Regions from separate parts of the Pseudoalteromonas sp. HF66 genome, predicted to be linked through region 2. Evidence: riboswitches for the same ligand, from Rfam matches in the RefSeq annotation. Region 2 holds a riboswitch; the other holds the start of a gene.

What was found. A riboswitch is a leader RNA that binds a small molecule or an ion and turns the genes downstream of it on or off. The one in region 2 is predicted to bind lysine.
Region 1: another riboswitch for lysine. It lies ahead of dapA (4-hydroxy-tetrahydrodipicolinate synthase); the one in region 2 lies ahead of lysC (lysine-sensitive aspartokinase 3).

What each region holds. Positions count from the first base shown of each region.
Region 1 covers NZ_JAATOU010000023.1:32,724-37,974, forward strand. Annotated here, with positions in the region: gene HCZ11_RS17300 (PLP-dependent decarboxylase) at 1-937, opposite strand, end outside; gene HCZ11_RS17305 (2,3,4,5-tetrahydropyridine-2,6-dicarboxylate N-succinyltransferase) at 937-1,677, opposite strand; gene dapA (4-hydroxy-tetrahydrodipicolinate synthase) at 1,692-2,576, opposite strand; lysine riboswitch at 2,714-2,910, opposite strand; gene HCZ11_RS17315 (DNA-3-methyladenine glycosylase I) at 3,094-3,789, shown strand; gene HCZ11_RS17320 (YdiU family protein) at 3,798-5,210, shown strand.
Region 2 covers NZ_JAATOU010000003.1:158,508-163,758, reverse strand. Annotated here, with positions in the region: gene HCZ11_RS05045 (2-hydroxyacid dehydrogenase) at 1-322, shown strand, start outside; gene HCZ11_RS05040 (sodium-dependent transporter) at 421-1,746, opposite strand; gene HCZ11_RS05035 (4'-phosphopantetheinyl transferase superfamily protein) at 1,894-2,631, shown strand; gene lysC (lysine-sensitive aspartokinase 3) at 2,608-3,987, opposite strand; lysine riboswitch at 4,069-4,241, opposite strand; gene nhaD (sodium:proton antiporter NhaD) at 4,329-5,251, opposite strand, start outside.

The DNA of each region.
Region 1 (5,251 bases), on a different contig from region 2:
CAGGAAAATCTTGGCTTGTCACAGCTGGGCGAAGTAAATGGTTAATACCGCCTGATAAAATCACCTGCTGTTGATTGTAATTTTCTTTACGCTCAACAATCGGCGTTACGTAATGACCACATTCGCCTACTGCATAGCGACCAAGTTCCATCCAAAGCTCATTGACACCGGCATCCGCTTTAATGCTCGCCAGAGTCTCGATAAGTGCAGACCAATCAAGTCGGTTAGCATCTTGAGTATAAGGAATGCCTAGGCCACCACCCAAATCGAGAACATTAAGGTTAATATTTAATGAGTTAGCGAGTCGTTGTAATGGCTCAATCATGGCACGCCATAGCTCAGCGAGTTTATCGGTGCTGAGCATGTTGCCCCATTGGAAAATATGCAGACCATCAAAGTTAAGTGCTGGGTAATTACTTACTGTTAGTACTTGCCATTCATCACAGCCCAAACCAAAGGGGGTGAGACTATCGCCGCCAAGTGGGTTCTTTTCACTGTCTGGCCAACGTAGTTGTACACGCAATAATACTTGCAGCTGGCAATTTGCTTTTGTTGCTTGTTCGTTTAACCAGCGAACTTGGTTAATGCTCTCTGCCACAAAAGTACGTACACCGCGAGCAATAAAATGTGAAATTTGTTTAGGGCTCTTTGCAGGCCCAGTATTGAGCACGCGCTCGCTATCGATGCCTTGAGCAAGTACTTGCTCAAGTTCACCTTTACTTGCAACATCAAAATTAAACCCTGCGCTGTCTAAACATTGAATAATGCGAGACAGCGGGTTGGCCTTGACTGCGTACCAAAGTTTCACATCGGTTTGCGCCGTCAGTTGATTTAAATGTGCAGTTAATTTATCTAAATCATAGATAAAAAATGGCGTATCAAGGTGCGTTGCTACTTGTTCAACTGCTTGCTTGATGGGCGTGCTCATAAAGCTCATTAACGTAAAACCTCTTCTAACAGTAATGATGCATCGCTTTGTTCATCTCGGTATTTCACGATCAATGCACAAGACATGCTTAGGCCTTGCTCACGAGCCCATGCGTTTGAAGCAGGACGAGAACCTGGGATCACAATCGCGTTTTCTGGGATTGCTTCACCTTTGTTTAGCTGGCGCTCATTAATACAATCGTAGACTGGAATGGTTGCAGATAAACGCACACCCGGCGCAAGTACCGCGCCTCTTTTCACAACTACACCTTCAACAATTACGCAGCCTGCGCCGATGAATGCATCATCCTCAATAACCACTGGGCTTGCACCAATAGGCTCAAGCACGCCACCTAATTGTACTGCTGCACTTAGGTGAACATTTTTACCCACTTGTGCACATGAACCCACTAATGCGTGGCTGTCGACCATAGTACCTTCGTCGATGAACGCGCCAATATTCACATACGCTGGTGGCATAATAATAGTGCCTTTAGCAACGTGTGCACCACGACGAACACTGCTACCACCTGGTACCATACGTACGCCTGCATCTGCTGCAAAGCCTTGTGGTGCTAAGTTGTGCTTATCAACAAAACCACCTGGGAACTCGGTGTTAGTGCCATTTTTAAATGCTTCTAAAATGCCTTGTTTAACTTCAATATTAGCATGCCAGTTGCCGTTCTCGTCTTGTGTTGCTGCGCGAACTGCGCCTGATTCTAAGTTGTTTAATAATTCTAACCAGCTCATGATAAAACCTGTTTTTAGTTCCAAGATAAAATAGTGTTATTTGCGTGGGTGATGCCGTCTGTTTGCTCAAGCTCTAAATGCGTAAGTGGCGGACGTAAATGCGGGGTATTTATTTTACCTTGCAGGTGCATCAGTACTTTTACGGGGATTGGGTTTGCTACAGCAAATAGACTTTGAATTGCTTGCGACCAATCAGTGAATAGATTTGGGTATTGACCACTTAAACAGCGTTTAACAAACTCATGGGTTTGGCTTGGCCAAGCATTAGCGGCAACCGAAACTAAACCTTTTGCACCGGCTTGAGCAAAATACGGCATAAGTGCATCATCGCCACTGAAAATGGCAAGTTTTGGCGATGCCGTTCTAAAGCCTTCAAACTTGCTAATATCGCCGCTGGCTTCTTTTAAAGCCCAAAGGTTTTTGTGGTCGGCAAGGTTTTTAATTACCTGTGGTGAAATTTCAACTGCGCTGCGCCCTGGTACGTTATACAACATACAAGGGTGATGACTAGCGTTAAGTAGGCTTTCAAACCAATGTGTTTGACCCACAACACCAGGTTTTGCATACAGAGGTGAGCCTAACAGGTAGCCATGAATTGGCAGCTGATTGCAGTATTCAACCCATGCAATTTGCTGCTTTAGGTTCATGCCACCCACAGCGATCATCAGTGGCACACTCGGTGCCAATTGGCAAACATGCTCGACAATGGCTTGTTGTTCTTTAAGTGAAAGCGCTAGTCCTTCACCGGTACTGCCAAGCAATAAAATGCCGTTATTTGCGGCTTGCTGTTCAGTGACCAGTTGCTCTAGGGCCGTGTAATCGACCTCGCCAGATTCAGAAAATGGCGTGACAAGCGCTGTCCATAATGGATAGTCATTTAAATCAAAATTGTTGATCATCTCTCACGAACTTATAAGGTATTCGAAGAGTATATGCGGGAACATTTGAATGGGGCCGCATGTCGTCATTCGAACAAGGTATAATTCGAAGAGCGAATGGGCTTAAAATAATAAAGACGCGACGGCCTTATTATACTAAGACCAGAAGCTCTCCACCAAACTAATCAATAGCGCTTTGCTATTGTTGGTGACAGTCGCTGGGATTCAGCCCAGTCGCCCGAAATAAGCACCTCACAAACGGTGTTACTTCTCGGCGTTAATTCCCCTCACGTATGATCAACAGAGTCTGTGCTCTTCCCATACGTTACCTGAATAACGCACCTCTTCCAGCCCTTTATGCTCGCTTTTAAGGTAAAAGCCAACATAGTTAAATAGGGTATTGGCGGCGATTAAAGCATTTTAGCCATCTAGGTGTCAAGCTGATGAGTTTGTTTTTTAGTGACCAATTTTGCAACATGGTTACGTATAACCGTGTTTTTACGTACACTTAGCGTTAACCAAATAAATTGGAAAAATGATGGAAAAATTTAACGATATTTATCAGCGAGCCGTATCTCGAAAGGGTAGCGAAGACATGCTGCGTGCACTGCTATCAAACCCGCTCGATGATACTGATATTGCCAAAATGCATGATGATTTATGGTTAGAAGAGTTTACTCGTAAAATCTTTCAAAGTGGTTTTTATTGGTCAGTTATTAACAATAAATGGGCTGGTTTTTGCGAAGTGTTTTGGGATTTTAGCATTGAAAAATTGTTAATGATGCCGCCGGATATGCTCGAGCAAAAAGCCAGTGATGAACGAATTGTTCGTAATTTTAAAAAAGTACAAACAATCCCTGAAAATGCGTATATGATCCATGAAGTCGCGGAGAAACATGGCAGCTTTAGTCAGTTTATTGCTGACTGGCCAAGTGATAATATTATTGGGTTATGGGCTTATCTCAAAAAGCATGGTGCACGTTTAGGCGGGAATACTGGCCCATACGCTTTACGGGCGCTAGGTAAAGATACCTTCTTGCTTTCTCGTGATGTAGAAGCCTACTTGCGTGCCCACGAGTTGATAGACGGTGGCTTACAAACTAAAAAGTCACTACAGTCAGCGCAAAACTTCTTCAATGAATTACAACAGCAAAGTGGCTATAGTCTGCAGGCACTTAGTCAGCTTGTTGCCTATGGTGTAGGTGATAACCGCGTAGGTGTAGCAACGCGTTAAGGAAAATTATGAAACTGCAACCTCGATACACAGACATTAGTGAACTGCTCACGATTGAAGATATGCCTAGTGCTGTAGCTGAGCCTAAATTGCTACTGTTTAATGATCAGTTAGCTGATAATTTTTCGATTAATCATGACAGCGAGTTTTTAGCTAAATTCTTAACTGGTTCAACAATAAGTAACGACGTTGCACCAGTTGCACTTGGTTACTCAGGTCATCAATTTGGTCATTTTTCACCGCGTCTGGGTGATGGCAGAGCACATTTACTTGGTGCTATTGCAGATCAAGATGGCACATTGTGGGACTTACAGCTAAAAGGCGCTGGCGCAACTGTATTTTCTCGTGGTGGTGATGGTCGCTGTGCAATTGGTCCTGCGGTGCGAGAATATATTATGAGTGAAGCTCTTAATGCTCTAGGTATTGCTACTACACGTTGTTTAGCAGTCGTTGCTACCGGTGAAACCGTATATCGCCAACCGCCTCGTACAGGCGCCGTAGTTACTCGTTTAGCTAAAAGTCATATTCGTGTCGGCTCATTTCAATACTTAGCAACGCAAGGGGATATTGAAGGGCTAGAAAAGCTGGTCGATTACGCAATTAATTGTCATTTCTCTGAAATTAGCAGTGCTGGTGAGCAACGCTACATTGAGTTTTTAACTGCTGTATTAGATAAACAAGTTGAGCTGGTCGTAAGTTGGATGCGAGTTGGCTTTATACATGGTGTAATGAATACCGACAACACTTTGATTAGTGGTGAAACTATCGATTATGGCCCATGTGCGATGATGAACCAGTTTGACCTAGACACGGTGTTCAGTTCGATTGATCACCAAGGGCGCTATTCATTTGGTAATCAGCCCAATATTGCCAATTGGAATGTTGCGCGTTTAGCTGAAAGCTTGATTCCTTTATTTGATGAGCAAGATGGTGCCGTAGAAAAACTTTCGTCGGTTGTGAATGGTTTTGCTGATAAATTTAATGATGCATTTAATGCTATGTGGCAGCAGAAATTAGGGTTAGCAGGTCAGCAAGAAGGTGATCATGTTTTGGTTTCAGAATTACTTGCTTTAATGAAGCAGCATCAACTTGATTATACCAATACATTTAATGCACTCACTGAATCTTTAGTAAGTGATTTTACTGTGGATTGCAGGTTGAAAGGGTGGGTTTTAAAGTGGAAGCTAAGAACAACTGCTGAAAGTTACAGCGTCATGAGAGCCGTTAATCCTGCAGTCATCCCGCGTAATCATAATATAGAAAGCATAATAGCTGAATTTGAAAAAGCAGGTAGTAGCTTATTATTAAATGATTTTCTTGAAGTGATTTCAGAGCCATACACATACTTTAAAGAACATCAAAGTTGGTACGAGTTGCCAAGTGATGGTGACAAAAACTATCAAACTTTCTGTGGCACATAAATGATAGTTACACCTCTGAAAGAAAAAAGTTATTTATCGCT
Region 2 (5,251 bases):
GAAAGACGGTGTTATGTTAATTAACACCTCTCGTGGTGCACTTCTCGATAGCCAAGCATGTATTCAAGCGCTTAAGTCTAAAAAGCTCGGACACTTAGGACTTGATGTGTATGAGCAAGAGTCAGAGTTATTCTTTAAAGATCATCGCGAAGAAATCATGCAAGACGATATTTTTTCACGCCTTATTAGTTTTCCGAATGTGTTAGTGACAGGCCACCAAGGCTTCTTCACCCAAGAAGCGCTTAGCGAAATAGCCTGCACCACACTACAAAGTGCTAATGAGATAAGCCAAGGCTTACCATTAACTAACGAAGTTAGTTAATGAGTGCGTACCTTATACTAAAAAGGCGTGAGGTTTAAACCCCACGCCTTTTTACTTTTGTCTTTTACCTAGAAACTTGTAACTCGCAGTTCAAGACTCTATTTCAACAACGCCACGTTCACAAATACTGCTGTCATTAATAACGGGCACACAAAGCGAATATACTGAGCAAACCAATAATGAGGGCCGCTCGAGACTTGATGCAATTTATTACCACGTTGCCATAACCAGCCTACAGTAATGAAATAGAACAGTCCCATTAAAGGTAGTTGGTACTGCGTAAGCACCATAATCACCAAACCAAATAACCAGTCAAAATTTAAGATAATAACTGATGAAGCGATAAAGACGATTAAAGTTACAAATAAAGTCGCTTTTTTACGCTCTATACTGTGGTTCTCAACTAAAAATGCCACTGGAATTTCAGTTGATGAAATTGTTGATGTAACAGAAGCTATTGACATTAACACGAAAAACAATAATCCAACGAGTAAGCCCATTTGCCCCATAGTACTAAACAGCTCAGGTAAAATTGCAAAAATTAACTGCCCTTCACCTACTAATTTACCGTTGCTAAACACTTCTACACCGTTATGCTGAGCAACAAAAATAGCTGGTATAATCAACAAACCCGCCAAAAAGGCAACCCCCGTATCTAGCAACGCCACTGTTCCGGTTAGTTTAGGAAGGTTCGCATCAGGCTTTAAATATGAGCCATAAACCATCATACAGCCTACACCTAACGACAATGAAAAGAACGCTTGTCCCATTGCCGCAATAATTAAGTTTGCATCAAGAATTTGACTAAAATCTGGCACTAAGTAGGCTGCAAAGCCATCCATCGCACCATCTAAGGTCGCGATATAAGCAATTAACGCCACTAATAACACTAGCAATAATGGCATTAAACGGCGTGACCAAGTCTCGATTCCTGATTTAACCCCTTTTAAGATAATACTCGCAGTTAGAATAAGCATCAGCGGCGTAAACACAAAGTTGCGTGCCATTGAATCACTATGCAAAAAGTTACTTAACTCAGTAAAACCCAAGAAGCTAGCGATTGGCTCAAGTGCATACGCTAACATCCAACCTGCGACTATCGAATAAAAGCTTAACATCACAATTGCACCAAACAGACCTATGTAGCCTGCTGCAGCGCCCACTTTAGGAGCCGTATCTTGCCATGCATTGGATAATGCTTTTACCGGATTAGCTTGCGCTTGGTGGCCTAAATACAGCTCAGTATAAAGGGCTGGAAGCGCTAATAAGAAGATAACAATGAAGTAAACAAGTAAAAATGCACCGCCGCCATGGTTTGCCGCTTGTGTTGGAAAGCCCCAAATATTACCTAAACCTACCGCCGCACCTGAAGCGGCTAATACGAAACCTAGTCGGCTGTGAAAGCCGTCACGAACTTGTGCCATACATCTATAAATCTGTTATTATTTTTCCTCATTAAACCATAATTACAGCCAACTGCGTAAACTATTTGAGTTGTTCGTGCTCTTACAAGTTTATTTGCTGTAAAAATAAACAAAACTAAATACGAACCCCCGTATAAGCGTTAAATCATGAGCAGCCACTATTTTTCAAACACCTTAGTTATTAATCTGCAGCCGAACAACACGGCACAGCAAATTATGCTTATGGAAGCATCAAACATCGATATTTCAAGCTTAGCTATTGAAAAATTGCTCAGTGAGTTTGAATTATGTGTACTTGAAAAACGCAAAGTGCCCGCAGCTAAACAAGAGTATTTAGCGACTCGCTTAACGTTAAAGTATTTATACAAACATACTTACCCTCATGATGATTTAGCGCTCAATGAAATATCAAGCCAATTTGATGACAAAGACAGTAAGCTGAAACTACATACACCCGTTAGAGAGTCTGTTTGGGCTTGCTTATCTCATTCAAATGGTTTGATAGGTGCTGCCCTCAACCCAGCTCAGCAGCTGCTTGGTTTTGATATTGAACAAAGCAACAAACCTCGCCCTTTTATCAAGCTTGCAAAGCATTTTTATCATCAAGATGAAGTTGACTTAATCAGCAGTTTTGATGCACCCGATGAACAGGCACAGTGTTTTTTTAGAATTTGGACATTAAAAGAAGCCCTTGCTAAGGCAAGTGCTCAGCCGATTGCGAAACTGCTCGCTCCCAATGTATTTGAAGAAATACGTAAACATAATTTCTGCGCTAGCAGTAATTGTATTGAAGGCTTTGACATAAGTGTTGTGGCACAAAAAAGCACTGACTGGCAGTGCTCTTTTATTAGCTTTAGCGACTTACGCCGCGACTTGGCTTTCTAATAATCGGCTGTGAATTGCCTGCACAACGTCATCTGACTCGCTTTGCTCCACCAAAAAGCACAGGTTATGTTTACTTGCACCGTGGCAAATTAAACGAATATTAAAGTCGCTTAATACCTGCATTAAATTCATTTCTTGCTGACGTAATTGAATTTCAGAACCAATTAAAGCCACCAGCGTTAAGTTATTCTCGACCGACACATGACAAAACTCAGAAAGCTTATCTAAACAAGCTTGATCAAGCTCTGGACGTGATGCATTTGGCGCGTTATCCAAAGTAATTGCAACACTAATTTCTGAGGTTGTAACCAAATCAACTGAAATATTAAACTCACTTAAAATGGTGAAAACACGCGCTAAGAAACCACTAGCAAGGAGCATTTCTGGGCTTTTGACTGTTAATAGAATTTGGTTTTTACGCTGTGTTACTGCACGAATACCTGGTTGCTGAGATTTTTCTTTTTCAATCCATGTACCACCTAATTGTGGCTCACGGCTTGAACCAACAAACACACTAATATGACTACGGCTCGCAGGTAAAATGGTTGCAGGATGCAGTACTTTTGCACCAAACGTTGCCATCTCTGCCGCTTCATCAAAACTCAAGCGTGCAATTGGGCTTGCTTTAGCGCATAAACGCGGATCAGTACTGAAAATACCCACAACATCAGTCCAAATATGCACGCTTTTTGCGTTAATTGCTTCTGCAAGTAATGCCGCGCTGTAATCTGAACCTCCACGCCCTAAAGTGGTTGTTTGATTATGTTCATTGCTACCAATAAAACCCTGAGTTACTACAACGTGGTCATCAAGTAGCGGCACTAAATGCTCTTTAGCAGCCGCAGCGGTTGCTGCAACATTCGGTGTTGCTTTAGCAAATTGGCTATCTGTTTTTAGCACCTTGCGTACATCAAAACGCACCGCATCAAGACCTTGCCCACGCAATACTTGTGTAAATAAATACGATGATAAACGCTCACCAAAGCTAAGTAGCTCATCTTGCTCCGCTACTGACTTAACCCCTTCTGATGCCAGTTTTTGAAAGGCTTTGAGGGTTTCATTAAAGCCATGAGCTAAGTCAGCATCAAGCGATAGCTCAGCTAAAATAGCTTCTTGAATGGCCATCACACCTGTGATGTGCTCGTCACGCTCAGCCGCGCTCAAATCAGCTTTACACAATGCAACTAAATGATTTGTCACGCCAGCACTGGCACTCACAGCAACAATACGAACTTGATTATCAGCACAAATGATTTCTGCGCAGCGGCTCATAGCATCAAAGTTAGCTACACTGGTGCCACCAAATTTTGCAACAACGTAATCTGATTTTGTGTTGGCGGCTAATTGGGTATTCATGTCGTCTCCTTTTGTGGAAAACTATCCACAGTAATTCAAGAAGAACTCGGCAAGGGGGTGCTTTGAAAATAAAGAGTAGTCCATGCCAGAAGCTCTCCACCTAGTTTGGTGACAGTTTTGAGGATTCAGCCCCATAAACCGAAAAGTAACCGTGACGTCCGGCTAATTTTCTCGGCGAGTACTTCCCTCATTAATGGTCATCGGCGTTCGTCACCTCACATTAACTACCTAAGTATCGCACCTCTTCTGAATGTTAAGTTAACACCTGGTTAAAATAACAAAGCCTGCTAAAAAAGCAGGCTTTGAAAGTTAACGTTTAGACGTCTAGCTGTCAAGTTGTTTTATGAAATTAAACTGCCTGCTAAGTGCGACCCGTAATAGCCAACGGTATAAGCAATTAATAAATAAACCGACATTTTAAGATAGCTCATAAAGGTCAGTGCTTTTACTTTACTCATGGCGATAATACCTGCCGCAGAGCCGATAATAAGCATTGAACCACCTACCCCTGTTGCGTATGTAAACGACAACCACTGCTGTGGACTCATCACAATATCTGCTTTTAAAAGTGCTGCAGTTAAAGGTACGTTATCTACCGCTGCTGATAATAGCCCCATCATGTAGTTTGCATACTCAGGCGCCATCAACTCATATAGGTGAGTAAACTTAGCAAGCATACCTACTTCTTTTAATGCACCAACCAGCAATAACACACCTACGAAGAACAATAAGGTGTCGTACTCAATCTCACGAATATAATCAATAATTTTTTTGTTGACGTCTTTTTTGCGCATTAAGAATTGCGCAACCAAAAACATTAGTGATAAACCAAATAAAAAGGTTAAAAGCGGTGGCACATTATAAAGCACGCTCAAAGTTAACGTGGCAATAATCGTCGAGAAGAAGATAACCGCAATGGTAATATCTGTTTTTTCAATACGACGAGCTGTTTGCTTTTCAAATACTACATTACCCGACATACCTACCGATAACATTGCCGCGAGCAGTGCAACACTTGTCAGTGCAGGCGCAATTAATAATAGTAAATTAGCAATGGTGACCTTTTCGTCTAAGAAAATCATAAGGGTTGTAACATCACCCGTGATCAACGACACCCCACCCGAGTTAACACTAAATACAATCAAGGTTGCATATTTTATTAATTTTTTAGGATCTAATTTTAGTGACATCACCACCGCAAGTGAGATTAAAGTCGCAGTTATATTGTCTGATATCGATGAAAATAAGAACGAAAAGCCACCAA